3 regions of the Lysinibacillus sp. YS11 genome follow, and region 3 is predicted to be linked to each of the others. Evidence: predicted binding sites of a transcription regulator. Region 3 holds the regulator's gene; each other region holds the start of a gene.
The links. The regulator LexA, encoded in region 3, represses DNA repair genes until DNA is damaged. The targets are predictions, from matches to a motif close to CGAACATATGTTCG.
Positions count from the first base shown of each region.

Region 1: a site for LexA is predicted at 2,073-2,086, ahead of LBYS11_RS15535 (carbohydrate kinase). Genes of this name have one in related genera too.
Region 2: a site for LexA is predicted at 2,438-2,451, ahead of ruvA (Holliday junction branch migration protein RuvA). Genes of this name have one in related genera too.

Region 1 covers NZ_CP026007.1:3,124,114-3,128,405, forward strand. Annotated here, with positions in the region: gene LBYS11_RS15530 (pseudouridine-5'-phosphate glycosidase) at 30-944, opposite strand; gene LBYS11_RS15535 (carbohydrate kinase) at 949-2,040, opposite strand; gene LBYS11_RS15540 (MFS transporter) at 2,154-3,404, opposite strand; gene LBYS11_RS15545 (MarR family winged helix-turn-helix transcriptional regulator) at 3,589-4,047, shown strand; gene LBYS11_RS15550 (adenine phosphoribosyltransferase) at 4,087-4,292, opposite strand, start outside.
Region 2 covers NZ_CP026007.1:3,147,679-3,151,970, forward strand. Annotated here, with positions in the region: gene queA (tRNA preQ1(34) S-adenosylmethionine ribosyltransferase-isomerase QueA) at 1-734, opposite strand, end outside; gene ruvB (Holliday junction branch migration DNA helicase RuvB) at 752-1,756, opposite strand; gene ruvA (Holliday junction branch migration protein RuvA) at 1,775-2,395, opposite strand; gene LBYS11_RS15645 (phosphotransferase) at 2,507-3,385, opposite strand; gene LBYS11_RS24090 (LysM peptidoglycan-binding domain-containing protein) at 3,375-4,292, opposite strand, start outside.
Region 3 covers NZ_CP026007.1:1,240,955-1,245,246, reverse strand. Annotated here, with positions in the region: partial or broken gene def (peptide deformylase) at 1-116, shown strand, start outside; gene LBYS11_RS05795 (YneB family resolvase-like protein) at 146-811, opposite strand; gene LBYS11_RS05790 (cell division suppressor protein YneA) at 808-1,122, opposite strand; gene lexA (transcriptional repressor LexA) at 1,289-1,906, shown strand; gene LBYS11_RS05780 (gamma-glutamyl-gamma-aminobutyrate hydrolase family protein) at 2,014-2,736, opposite strand; gene LBYS11_RS05775 (prepilin peptidase) at 2,770-3,522, opposite strand; gene LBYS11_RS05770 (hypothetical protein) at 3,587-4,279, opposite strand; gene LBYS11_RS05765 (hypothetical protein) at 4,276-4,292, opposite strand, start outside.

The DNA of each region.
Region 1 (4,292 bases), 1.9 Mb from region 3:
CACAAAGAGTCCTTGTTTCGACAAATTGATTAATGTAATTGATTGTAAGCTACAGCAATTTTCGCGCCGACTACTGCATTGTTTTTCACTAATGCAATGTTGGCATCAAGACTTTTACCTTCTGTTAATTCTTTAACTTTGCCAAGTAAGAATGGTGTAACATTTTTACCTTGAATGCCATTCTCTTCAGCTTCAACTAAAGCTTTTTCAATAATGTTTGTAATAAATGCATGCTCTAATGCTTCAGACTCAGGAATTGGATTTGCGATGACAGCCCCACCTTTTAAGCCTAATTGCCATTTCGCAGATAGCATTGCTGCAATTTCTTCTGGCGTATCTAATTGGAAGTTTACATCAAATCCACTTTGACGTGTGTAGAATGCTGGTAATTCATTCGTACCATAACCAACCACTGGCACACCTTTTGTTTCAAGATATTCTAATGTAAGACCGATGTCTAAAATAGATTTTGCACCCGCACAGATAACGGCAACATTTGTTTGTGCTAATTCTTCTAAATCAGCAGAGACATCCATTGTTGTTTCCGCACCACGGTGTACACCACCAATACCACCTGTAACAAAGATTTCAATACCTGCAAGCTCTGCACAGATCATTGTCGCTGCAACTGTTGTAGCACCTAATTTTTTCGTTGCTAGTAAGTAGCCTAAGTCACGACGTGAAGCTTTTGCAACACCTTGAGCATTACCGAACATTTCTAGTTCTTCATCTGATAGACCAATTTTAATTTTCCCATCAATTAATGCAATTGTTGCTGGGACTGCACCATTATCGCGAATAATTTGCTCAACTTCACGCGCAGTTTGCACGTTTTGTGGGTATGGCATACCGTGTGAAATAATTGTTGATTCTAACGCAACGATTGGTAGACCTTTTGCTTGTCCTGCTTTTACTTCTTCTGATAATACGATGAATTCTTTCATGTTGTTATTCCTCCATTTCATTTTTCAACAAATCTACTGATAATTCAGGTCTTACTGTATAAGGAGATGCCAATGTATTTTTTGCATTGGTTAATCCAGCATCAATACATGTCTCAAAAGATTGTCCAGTCAGCCAACTGTGAATAACAGCGCTGACAAAGGCATCTCCTGCTCCTGTCACATCTTCAATTTTGTCAATCACTTTAGCGGCAACATGACAAGGGGCAATCGTTGTAGATGCTGCATAAACGCCCTTGCTACCAGCCGTGATAATGACATGCTCCGCACCTAATTGTAGGAGCTGTTGTAAAGCTTTTTCATAATGGGTAGCGTTTTCAATTTTATGTCCAACAATCGTTTCCGCTTCATCTGTGTTACAAATAAACCAAGTTACGCCTTGTAATGTTTCAGGTAGTCGATTCATTTTTGGCGAAGATACTGGCACAATGACAAGTGGAATATCACGAGCAAGGGCTACTTGCTGGATATACGCCACTGTTTCTTTTGGACAGTTTAAATCCAAAATAAAACAGCCCGCGTTTACAAGCATTGTTTCATGTTTTTTCAACAAGCTCGGTAACAGAAGGTCGTAAACTTCCATATTTGCTACAGCTAGTGCTAGCTCACCCTGTTCATCCATGATGGCAGTATAAGAACCTGTGGAAGCCTCTGCAAGCTGCTCTACATAACGTAGATTCATAAAGGATTCCGAAGCCTCTTGGATCACTTGCCAATCAGCATCCTTACCTGCCGTTGTCAGTAACGTCACTTGGTGGTTTAATCTGCCTAAGTTTTCAGCAATATTTCGACCAACGCCACCTACACTAAAGGAAGAACTGGCAGGGTTAGATGTTCCAAATTGAACATTGCCCTTGACATGGAATTTGCGGTCTAAATTAGCTCCACCGATGCAAATAATTTCATTTTCTTCGGGTAATATATAAGCACGACCTACAATTTTTCCTTGCTTCGTTAAACTAGACACTAAATTAGCAAGCACAGGACGCGACAGATTCATTGCATCTGCCATTTCTTGCTGAGACATAAACGGATTCTGGCGAATTAAAGCAAGCACCGCCTGTTCTCTTTCATTCATAGCATCACCTTTTATTATATTTGTTTATATTATAAACTTTTGTTTGCGTTATGTCAAAAGATTCTTTATTAAAAAAGTTGAACCTCATCTTACTGAGGTTCAACTTTTTTTGTTTATGCTTGCTGAGGTGTTTGTTTTTTAACAATGATGACGAATAAACTGGCCATTGCACAAAACATTCCTGCAAGAAAAAAAGCCCATGTATAAGAGTTGAAAAATTTATAAATTAACCCTCCACCATACGCTGCAACCGCCGCTCCTGCTTGATGTGAAGCAAATATCCACCCATAGATAATACTGCTTTTTTGCATACCAAAAATTTGTCGTGTAATACTGATGGTTGGTGGCACTGTAGCAATCCAATCTAGTCCGTAAAAGATCGTGAAAATCGTTAATAAAACAAATGATCCTTGTGCAAGTGCATAAGGGAGCAATAATAGAGATGCGCCTCTTAACAGGTAATACCAAAACAATAACCACCGATTATCGAAGCGATCAGACAACCAGCCTGACGCAGTTGTACCTAATAAATTAAAAATGCCCATAAAAGAAAGGAATGATGCGGCAGTGACTAAAGGAACGCCAAAGCTAATACAATAAGAAACAAAATGAGTACCAATTAATCCGCTTGTCGATAGCCCACAAATAAAAAAGCTACCTGCTAAGAGCCAAAATGCTTTAACCTTAATCGCCTCAAATAAACCTTTAAAAGCCATAGCTATTGGATTCTTCTTTTGCTGTATTTGTTGTTCCTCTATAGCCTCCTCTTGTCCATAAGGAGTTAACCCCATATCCTGAGGTCTATTTTTTATAAAAAGCGCAATCATGAAAAACATTATGATACTAAGGAGTAGCATTAATGTGATAGCCCATCGCCAAGAATAGTGTTCAATAATGATAGCTAGAACTGGTAATAAAATTAACTGGCCCGTGGCTGTACTTGCCGTTAAAATACCAACCGCTAATCCTCTGCGTTTTACAAACCAATGATTCGCAACATATGGGCTAAGGACAGTTAAAAAAAGACTTGCTCCAAGACCAATAATGCCCCCCCAAATAACGATTAGCTGCCAGGATTCACTCATCAAAAATGTTAAAGTCATTCCTAATACTAAAGTTGCCATAGCACCTAGCATCATTTTCTTTAGGCCAATGACTTCAAGTAATGCAGCCATAAATGGTCCAGATATGCCATATAAAAACAAACTTACAGCAAAGGCTAAAGCAATGGTTGAACGATCCCAGTGAAATTCTTTTTCAAGAGGGTCGATAAACACGCCAGATGATGACATTGTAATTCCTGCGACAATTATCGAGAAAAATGCGACGATTAAAATAAACCAACTATAATGAACACGCTTCACCTCAACACCTTCTTTTCTTTGATAGACTACAAAACATGTATATACATGTTTAAGTCTGCATATTTCATTTATATGTATATACATGTATAATCATAGTAATCGTTCATAAAGCTGTCAAGAAGGAATTTCTAGTTATTGGGTGTATACTTATAATTAGTAGAATCCCCTTAAAGGAGTACTGTCGATGAAGAATCAACTTAAAAATATTGATTATACACAAATTTGTGTTTGTGCTAACCTTAGAAAAAAAACAAGGGTTGTCACACAATTATATGATAAGCTGCTACAGCCTACAGGTTTAAAAGTTACACAATATTCAATGCTTGCACATATCGACCTTCAACAAGCTGTCTCAATCAGCCGTTTAGGTGAAATTTTACAACTGGATCAAACCACTATAACACGTAATATTAATCTATTAAAGCAACATGGCTATGTTGAGTTAAAGCGAGATACCAATGATGCTCGTACCAAAAAAATAACGCTCACTGAAAAAGGTTTAGAAAAGCTGCATGAAGCAGCACCTATTTGGCAAGGCATTCAAGATAGAATTATCGAGGATATTGGAACCGAAAAATACGCAGATTTCTACGATACCTTGCGAACAATGCAAAAAATTATTCAAGCCTATGACGAAGTATAAAAAAAGCGCCCACAGTATAGGGCGCTTTTTGCCATGCTCTTAATATTGAATAAGTGTTTTAATATTTAAATCGCCAAGCTTTTCGCGACCATTTAATTCTAGAAGTTCAATCAGGAATGCACAGCCTACTACCTGACCACCTAATTGTTCTACTAAACGAACCGTTGCTTCAACTGTACCACCAGTCGCTAGTAAATCATCACAGATTAAAACTTTTTGACCAGGCTTAATTGCATCATGATGCA
Region 2 (4,292 bases), 1.9 Mb from region 3:
CGCTTTACGCGATTAATTGTATCTGCTGCTTGTTCTGTAACACTATAGAATTCTGCATGCATTTCATGGTTCTCAATCGAGTCTACACTAACGGGACGGAAAGTGCCAAGACCGACATGTAGGGTAATAAAGACAACCTCTACGCCTTTAGCCTTCACTTGAGCTAATAGCTCCTCTGTAAAATGCAGCCCAGCTGTAGGCGCTGCAGCAGAACCACGCTCTTTGGCATAAACGGTTTGATAACGATCCTTATCCTCTAGTTTTTCACGAATATAGGGAGGTAATGGCATTTCACCAAGTTGCTCTAATATTTCATAAAAAATACCATTATACTGAAATTCAAATGTACGTCCGCCATGTTCAAGCTCACCTGTACATGTAGCTGTTAATAAACCGTCACCAAATGTGATGACTGTTCCTACTTTTACACGCTTTGCTGGTTTTACAAGTGTTTCCCACTCATCTGTACCAGCCATTTGCTTCAGTAGCAATACTTCTATATGTGCACCTGTTTCTTCTTTTACACCCATTAAACGAGCAGGTAAAACTCTTGTATCATTTAGTACAAGACAGTCTCCAGCATGTAGCTCGTCTAATACATGGGCAAAATGGTGGTGCTCCACTTTATTTGAGCCCGGTGTCACGACCATTAATCGACTTGCTGTACGATCCACTAATGGTGTTTGGGCAATAAGCTCCTCTGGTAATTCAAAATCAAAATCTTCTACACGCATGAAAATAACTTCCTTCTTTATGTTTGTTGGGGATACTCATATCCAAAATGTTCGTAAGCTAAATGTGTGGCTACTCTTCCTCTCGGGGTACGTTGAATAAGGCCAATTTGCATCAAATAAGGCTCGTATACATCTTCTATCGTAACCCGTTCCTCACCAATTGATGCAGCAAGAGTATCTAAGCCTACTGGGCCTCCTCGGAATCGCTCAATCATATTGGTTACAAGTTTATGGTCAATATGATCAAGCCCTCTAGGATCTACTTGTAACAGCTCTAATGCTTGCTGTGCAAGACCCTCCGTTATCATACCATCTCCAAGCACTTGTGCATAATCTCGCACTCGTTTCAATAAACGATTGGCAATTCGAGGTGTTCCACGTGAGCGTCTCGCCATTTCCATTGCTGCTACTTGCTCTATTTCTACCTCAAATAAATGTGCACTTCTCACAACAATTTCAGCAAGCGATCGGTCATCATAATATTCTAGGCGCAGCAACACACCAAAGCGATCTCTTAGAGGAGCTGATAAAGCACCCGCTCTTGTTGTTGCACCTACAAGGGTAAAGGGAGGTAAATCAAGTCGTACAGAACGTGCTTCAGGACCTTTTCCTACCACAATATCTAAGCAGAAGTCTTCCATTGCTGGATATAATACTTCTTCAATAGCACGGGGCAGTCGATGAATTTCATCAATAAATAAAACGTCCCCAGGCTCTAGTGAACTTAAAATAGCTGCCAAATCTCCTGGACGCTCAATCGCAGGGCCACTTGTCATGCGTACGTTAACATTCATCTCATTTGCGATAACAGCCGCTAAGGTCGTTTTACCAAGTCCTGGAGGTCCATATAACAACACATGATCTAAACTTTCTTGGCGAAGCTTTGCCGCTTCAATGAATATTTGTAAGTTTTCCTTTACTTTATGTTGCCCAATATACTGTGCTAATTTTTGAGGACGTAAAGATAACTCAAACTGCTCATCATAGCTCCCTGCTTCACTTGCCATCATACGTTCAGACATGCACCTTTCCTCCTTTCCTTATTTTAATTTTAGCAGTAGTTGCAATGCTTGTTTCATAAAGGCATCTGTCGTTTCAAGTTTATCGTTATCCTCTAGCTGTGGTTTAATTTTTTCTAGCTCTTTTTCAGAATAGCCAAGAGCCATTAAGGCAAGTAGGGCTTCTTCTAATTCATGTTTATAGGCATTCACACCAAACAAAGGTAATTCATCTTCTGCACTAGGTAATTCAAGTGTATCTAATAATGAACCAAGTTTACCCTTCAAGTCGAGGATCATTTGACGTGCTGTTTTTTTACCAACTCCAGGGAACTTCACTAAAAACGCTTCGTCCTCCCGCTCAATTGCGCTAATAACCTGTTGTGGATTACCTGTAGCTAAAATCGCTAAAGCGCCCTTTGGTCCTATTCCTGACACTAAAATAAGCTTACGGAATAACTCACGCTGATCTAGGTTAGGGAAGCCATATAAAACTTGCGCATCCTCTCGCACATGCAAATGAACATATATCTGTTGCTCAAGGGCAGATGTTCGAAAAGCAAATGGATTGGGCGTATTAAGTTGCCACCCAATCCCCTGTTGTTCCAGCACAATAAATTCAGGTGTAATACGAGTAATTTGTCCTTTTAAATAATCATACATCTATAATCCCTCACAATCATCGTCTTCGATTATAGCATATAGCGAACGAATGCTCGACAAAAAGTAGCGTCTAAACTCCGTTCGCAGACAAAAATGACCGCCAATTGACGGTCATTTCTTGACAAATCTATCAATATCGTACCACAGTTTTGGCCAATAGGTGAGGGCTCGTTTTGTAAATGGTACTAAATAATCTAAAAATACTAGCTGTTGCTCTAGTGGTAAATCTATAGCAAACAGCCATTCTCGTAATAACTCATTTGGGTATTTCAAGCGATGAAGCTTTCTTTTATCCAGTCGTTTCAGCTCAGGTAACTCTGCAAAAATCTTTCCAAGATCATAATCTACAGCAGGTAACACACGATGTAACCATAAAATATACTCGTCATCCGCTTCACCAAGGTGCGCTAAATCAAAATCAATTAAACGTAATTGTCCATCGGAGCACCATAAAAAATTATGATGAACTACATCCCCATGCAGTAGCGTAATCTCTTTTTCAGGTGCATCTTCCAATGCAATCAATTGTAATGACTTATCACTATAATGCAATATTTGATCAATTTCTTCTTTCGTTAAAAATGTTCGAAACTCATTTCTTCTACTTTTAAAACGCATATGACGCATTTGCCATTTTAAAAGCTGTGAGTAGGTATGCAAGCCTGGCACGCGCTGCCAAGCAATCTTTTTATGTGTGTCATGTAAAGCGATTAGTAGTCTAAGAGATTCCTTACGATCTTTTTTATGCGCAAAGTTAGCACCGTGGCTTCCTTCTTGCCACATTTGCACAATTAACTGCTCATCATCGCTCTGAACTAATGGTAGGATCAAAGAAGGTTCCATACGTCCTAATTGGCGATGAATGGTTCTTACCTTCTCCGCAATTTCCACTTGCTTTGCACGTTTGACAAAATAATTTTTCGATCGATATTTATATTTCCAAATATTTGGCTTTACTTCTTCTACAATATACGCTTTTTCACCATCGATAAGGCGTCATCCCGCCTGGGAAATAATGCGGAGACATCCAAGGACCTGCTGCTGATGGGCATGGTGGTGGACAATGTGTCGGACATGGTGGTGGCGGGCAATGACAAGGGTCCATTTGCCAATTTGGCATCATCATTGGTTGTGTGCCACAGCCACAAGATTGACCCATGTTCATATCAGGCATCATCATTGGTTGTGTGCCACAACCACAGGATTGCCCCATATTCATATCGGGCATCATATCCATTTGTGGCTTTTGGTGATCTTGCGTATGGAAGAATGGTGATGTGGACTCTAAAAAGTCTTCCATTCCACCTACTTTATGATCTGGCATGTCATAGGACATTGGCTGCTGTGGCATCGTATAATGCTCGACCTGCGGCTGCATTGGCATCGGCCACCACATCTGATGATAGATTGGCTGATGGCAACTTGAACAATGTGGTACGGCAGGCATTTGTGGCATGATATGCATTGGTGGATGTGGTGCTGGTTGTGGCATTGGCTTTGGTTTAGCTACAGGCGGTGGTGGCGGTGTAGGTGCTGGCGGTGGTGGTGGCTGTATTTGTACAGGTGGTGTTGTAACATTTTGCTCCATTTGTGGCATCACCAATTGCTGGTGCCAATTCATTTCCACAGGCTGCGGTACCCACATCGGCTGTTGTGGCATCTGCATTGGCATTGGCATCGGTATTGGTATCGGTATCATTTGTGGTTCTGGCATTGGCATAGGAGCTGGTGGTGGCGGTACAATTGGCGGTGGTGGTGGCATTGGTCGCTGTACCTCTTTTTTAGGACTTTCCTTTGGTGTCTCCTTATGCACTTGTGTTTCCTTTTTCGGCATTTCTTTATGTGAATCTCTATGCGGCTCTTTGTTTATTTTTTCAGGCAATATAATTTCCATGCC
Region 3 (4,292 bases):
TACAGCATGAAATCGATCATTTAAATGGCATCATGTTTTATGACCGAATAAATAAAGAGCACCCTTTCCAACTGCCAAATCATGTTATCATCGAAAGCTTTTCTTCCCTTCAGTAGTTTTTTACAAAAAAAAATTAGCAGGAATATTATTTTCCTGCTAATCTTTCTTGGTGCTCTTGGAAACGACGATGTACTGTCGCCTTACTTACCTCAAAGCCTAACCCTCTAAGCGTTATAGAAATTTCTTCAAAGGTAAATCCACGTTTGCGTAGCTTCACAATTTCCTCTACAGGTAGATCTTTTCGCTCCTGCCCCTGCGGATTACCTCGATTCGATAAATTATTTTCTGGACGATAACCGTTTTCTACAGCACGTCGCATACCTCGTCGAATTTTAGCATTATGGATTCTACGCTGATATTCCTCTACAATCGCTAAAATTTCAAGCAGCATCGTATCCATTTCATTTAATTGGACTGGGCCTGCATCACGCATAGAAAAAACATCAGTTGCTGACTTTTGTAATAAATGTAATACAGCCATCCTTGCATTGCCTCGTCCTAAACGAGTTTCATCTTGGACAAAAAGAGCATTAATGTTCTTATCTTTTATAAAATCAAGCATTTCTAGTAAGCCTTCACGTTCTACATCATAGCCACTATGTTGATCTTTAAACACGCCCTTCACTGCATAGCCTTGCTCTTTAGCATAGCGCAGCAACTCTTCCTGCTGGCGCTCTAATGAGGAGCTTTGTGTTTCTTTTTCAGTACTTACGCGACAATAGACAACAGCCGATAGTTGATTATTTATCATTGTTCATTTCTCGCAATTTCGATAGTATTGATGGGACTGGCTTGATCACTCACTACAGGTATAACTAGAGATTTTCCCGCTACAATTTTAATATCTGCTAGTTCATTTTCAGTTTTTACAAGCTTTATCCAATCATCAGTACTCATTTTACCACGATATTGCTCGGCTAACGACCACAAGCTATCCCCATGTTCGATTTGAATTTCTGCGTAACTAACTTTTCCTGGATCAGTAATGTAAAGGTATGCTGCAAATAATAAACAAGCTCCTATTAAGATTGAGATATGTGTGTTTTTCTTAAACCATGTCATAATCATTACCCCTTTTTAAGAATGTTTGTTCGGAATGTATGTTCCCATAATAAAGCGAACAAACGTTTTTGTCAAACACTTTTCGAACCTATGTTTGCATACATGTTCGCATTCTGTTATACTATCAAATAAGAAGAATGATTTTAGAAAAAAGAGGTGAGCACTCATGAAAAAAGTTTCGAAAAGACAAGAGGACATTTTAGCTTTCATTAAGGAAGAGGTACGAGCTAAAGGATATCCACCATCAGTACGTGAAATTGGTGAAGCAGTTGGACTTGCTTCCAGTTCAACTGTTCATGGACATTTAGCTCGATTAGAACAAAAAGGCTTTATTCGTCGAGATCCAACAAAGCCACGCGCAATTGAAATTTTAGAGCCTGAAGAATCCATTCAAAAACAACAGGTGATCCATGTCCCACTTGTCGGGAAGGTTACAGCTGGTTCTCCAATTACAGCAATTGAAAATATTGAAGAATACTTCCCATTACCCGATACGTATGGCACAAGTGAAGATCAATTGTTCATGCTAGAAATCATGGGGGAATCAATGATTGAAGCTGGGATTTTAGATGGAGATTTAGTCATTGTAAAACAAAAGGCAACAGCTAATAATGGGGATATTGTTGTAGCTATGACAGCTGAGGATGAAGCAACTGTAAAACGTTTCTTTAAAGAGAAAAACCATTTCCGTTTACAGCCTGAAAATTCTTCTATGGAACCAATTATAGTCGATCAAGTTTCTATTTTAGGACAGGTTGTAGGTCTTTACAGACGTGTACATTAACGATTAAAGCAGATTTTGAGGATTATGTTCCTTCTAAGAGCATGTATCCTCTTTTTTACGCAAAAAAAGAATCCACATACGATTGGATTCTTTGTACAATGCCTCTTCTAAGCTTCCTTCTTAAATTTTAAGCTCGCTTCAATAAAGGCTGAAAATAGCTTTTGAGCACTCTCATCTCCTACTATGGCTAGTTCCTCAGGATGCCACTGAACAGCTAAGCAAAATGGCATCTCCTCATGAACTACCGCTTCGATAATACCGTCGTTAGATTTTGCCGCTACTTTTAATTTTTCTGCTAAAACATTCACCGCTTGATGATGAAATGAATTCACTGCTATTTTCTCTTGTTCAACGATAGTCGCTAATAGATTGTCAGCAATAACCTGTACAGAATGGGTAGCTACAGCTCGACCTGATTGCTGCATATGTTGGAGTAACTTGGTACTAAAGTGATCACTATCAATATCCTGATATAAGGTACCACCTAATGCAACATTTAGTATTTGAATTCCTCGACAGATCCCGAAAATAGGCATCTTACGTTGGAATGCGGCTTCAATCAATGCTAACTCAATCGTATCTCGCGCTGGATGAATTTTTCCAAGCTTTAATGAAGGCTCAGCCCCGAATAGAAATGGGTGCACATCATGACCACCAGATAATAATAAACCGTCTGTAAGGGCTAAAATCTGGGCTGCCTCTTCTTCTACTCCAATTGGAATAATCAGTGGAATTCCACCTGCTTCAATGATGCTTTTACTGTAAGCAGCATTTAATCGAGAGGATAAATCATCCTCAACAAAGGCTGTAATACCAATAATCGGTTTCACTTGCTTCCCTCCAAATTCTTGAAAATTGCACAATTACCAAAAGCCTAGATACCAATTAATTAATACATCGCCATAGAAATAAACAATAACTGCGGCCAATGCAATAGATGGCCCAAACGGAATGGGTGTTTTTCTCCCCTGTTTGTTTTTCGATAACATGGTAATCCCGACAATCATACCAATAAGTGCAGCTAAAAATAGCGTTAACAGTGTATCAATCGTACCCAGAACGAGACCAATTAAAAAGAATAATTTAATATCGCCTCCACCCATGCCACCGTTTGATAGCACAGCAATGATATATAATATGCCAAAACCAACCACAGCACCCACAAGAGAGTCCCACCACGGTGTTAATGGTGACAGCACTCGTCCAATAGCTAGCAAAGGTAAAAAGAATACTAACACCTTATCTGGAATTAGCATATAGGCTAAATCTGATACAACGATAATAACTAATAAGGAGATAAAAAAGAGTGCTACTATCAATTCTATGCCCCAGCCTAACTGCCCATAAGCAAAGGCAAATAATACACCTGTCATTAATTCTATGACTGGGTAAACCCAAGAAATTTTATTGCCACAACCACGACATTTTCCTCCTAAAAATACATAAGACAAAACTGGTACTAAATCAAGCGCCGTCAGTCGTCTCTGACATTTTGGACAATGTGAAGGAGGATGTACAATCGACTCCTTCTGTGGTACACGTAAGCCAACTACATTATAAAAAGAGCCAAAGACAAGTCCAAATAAAAAAATAAAGATCGTATAAGCCATTTCCAATTTTATGTCCTCCTAAACCAATAGGCGCCCATACAAATGCAGTATGGTGCGCCTATCAATAAAGTTATTGTTGTTCTTCGTAATAGAACGTTGTCACTTGCACTGTTGCCTTTAACGTAAGATCTGCATCTTTCTCAAGCTGTGCCTGCTCTCCAGGCAATTTAAATTCAATCTTATCGGTTTTCATGACACGCTCTAATTGTTCAACCTCCTGTAAAAAGCTTTCAAGAGAATTAAAATCAAGCGCACCCACCTCTAATATAAAAGTAACAAGCTTTAAATTAGTTGGTAAAGAGTCCTTCGAAAGAGATGCAATTGGTGTAGTAGTCTCCTTGTTCTCCTGATCACCATTGACCTCTGCTTCAGCCTGCTCCAACATATTAAGATCATTCGATACATCTGAAGGTGTCACAGTGCCGTCCTCACCTTGAACAGTTAAAGACAGTATACGAGTTCCTGTCACCTCTTCAATCTCAGCTAAATCAAGAATAATCTTTTCAACGGCTCTTGTTGCAGGTAGCTTTTGTCTTAAGGCTAATATATTGATAGTAGGCTGTCCCTGCTCTTTGTCTAATTGTGCTAGTTGTTCTTTGACACTAGCTAATTCTTGCTGCACCTGCAATACATTACTCTCTTTCTCATTCACTTCATCCAATTTTGGTGAAAGCAAATAATAATACAGCGCAAATAAAATAGCAGCTATCAGCGCCAGTAACAAGATCATAGATGAATTTTTACTACTCGTTAATTTATTCATGAGCGTCGTCCTC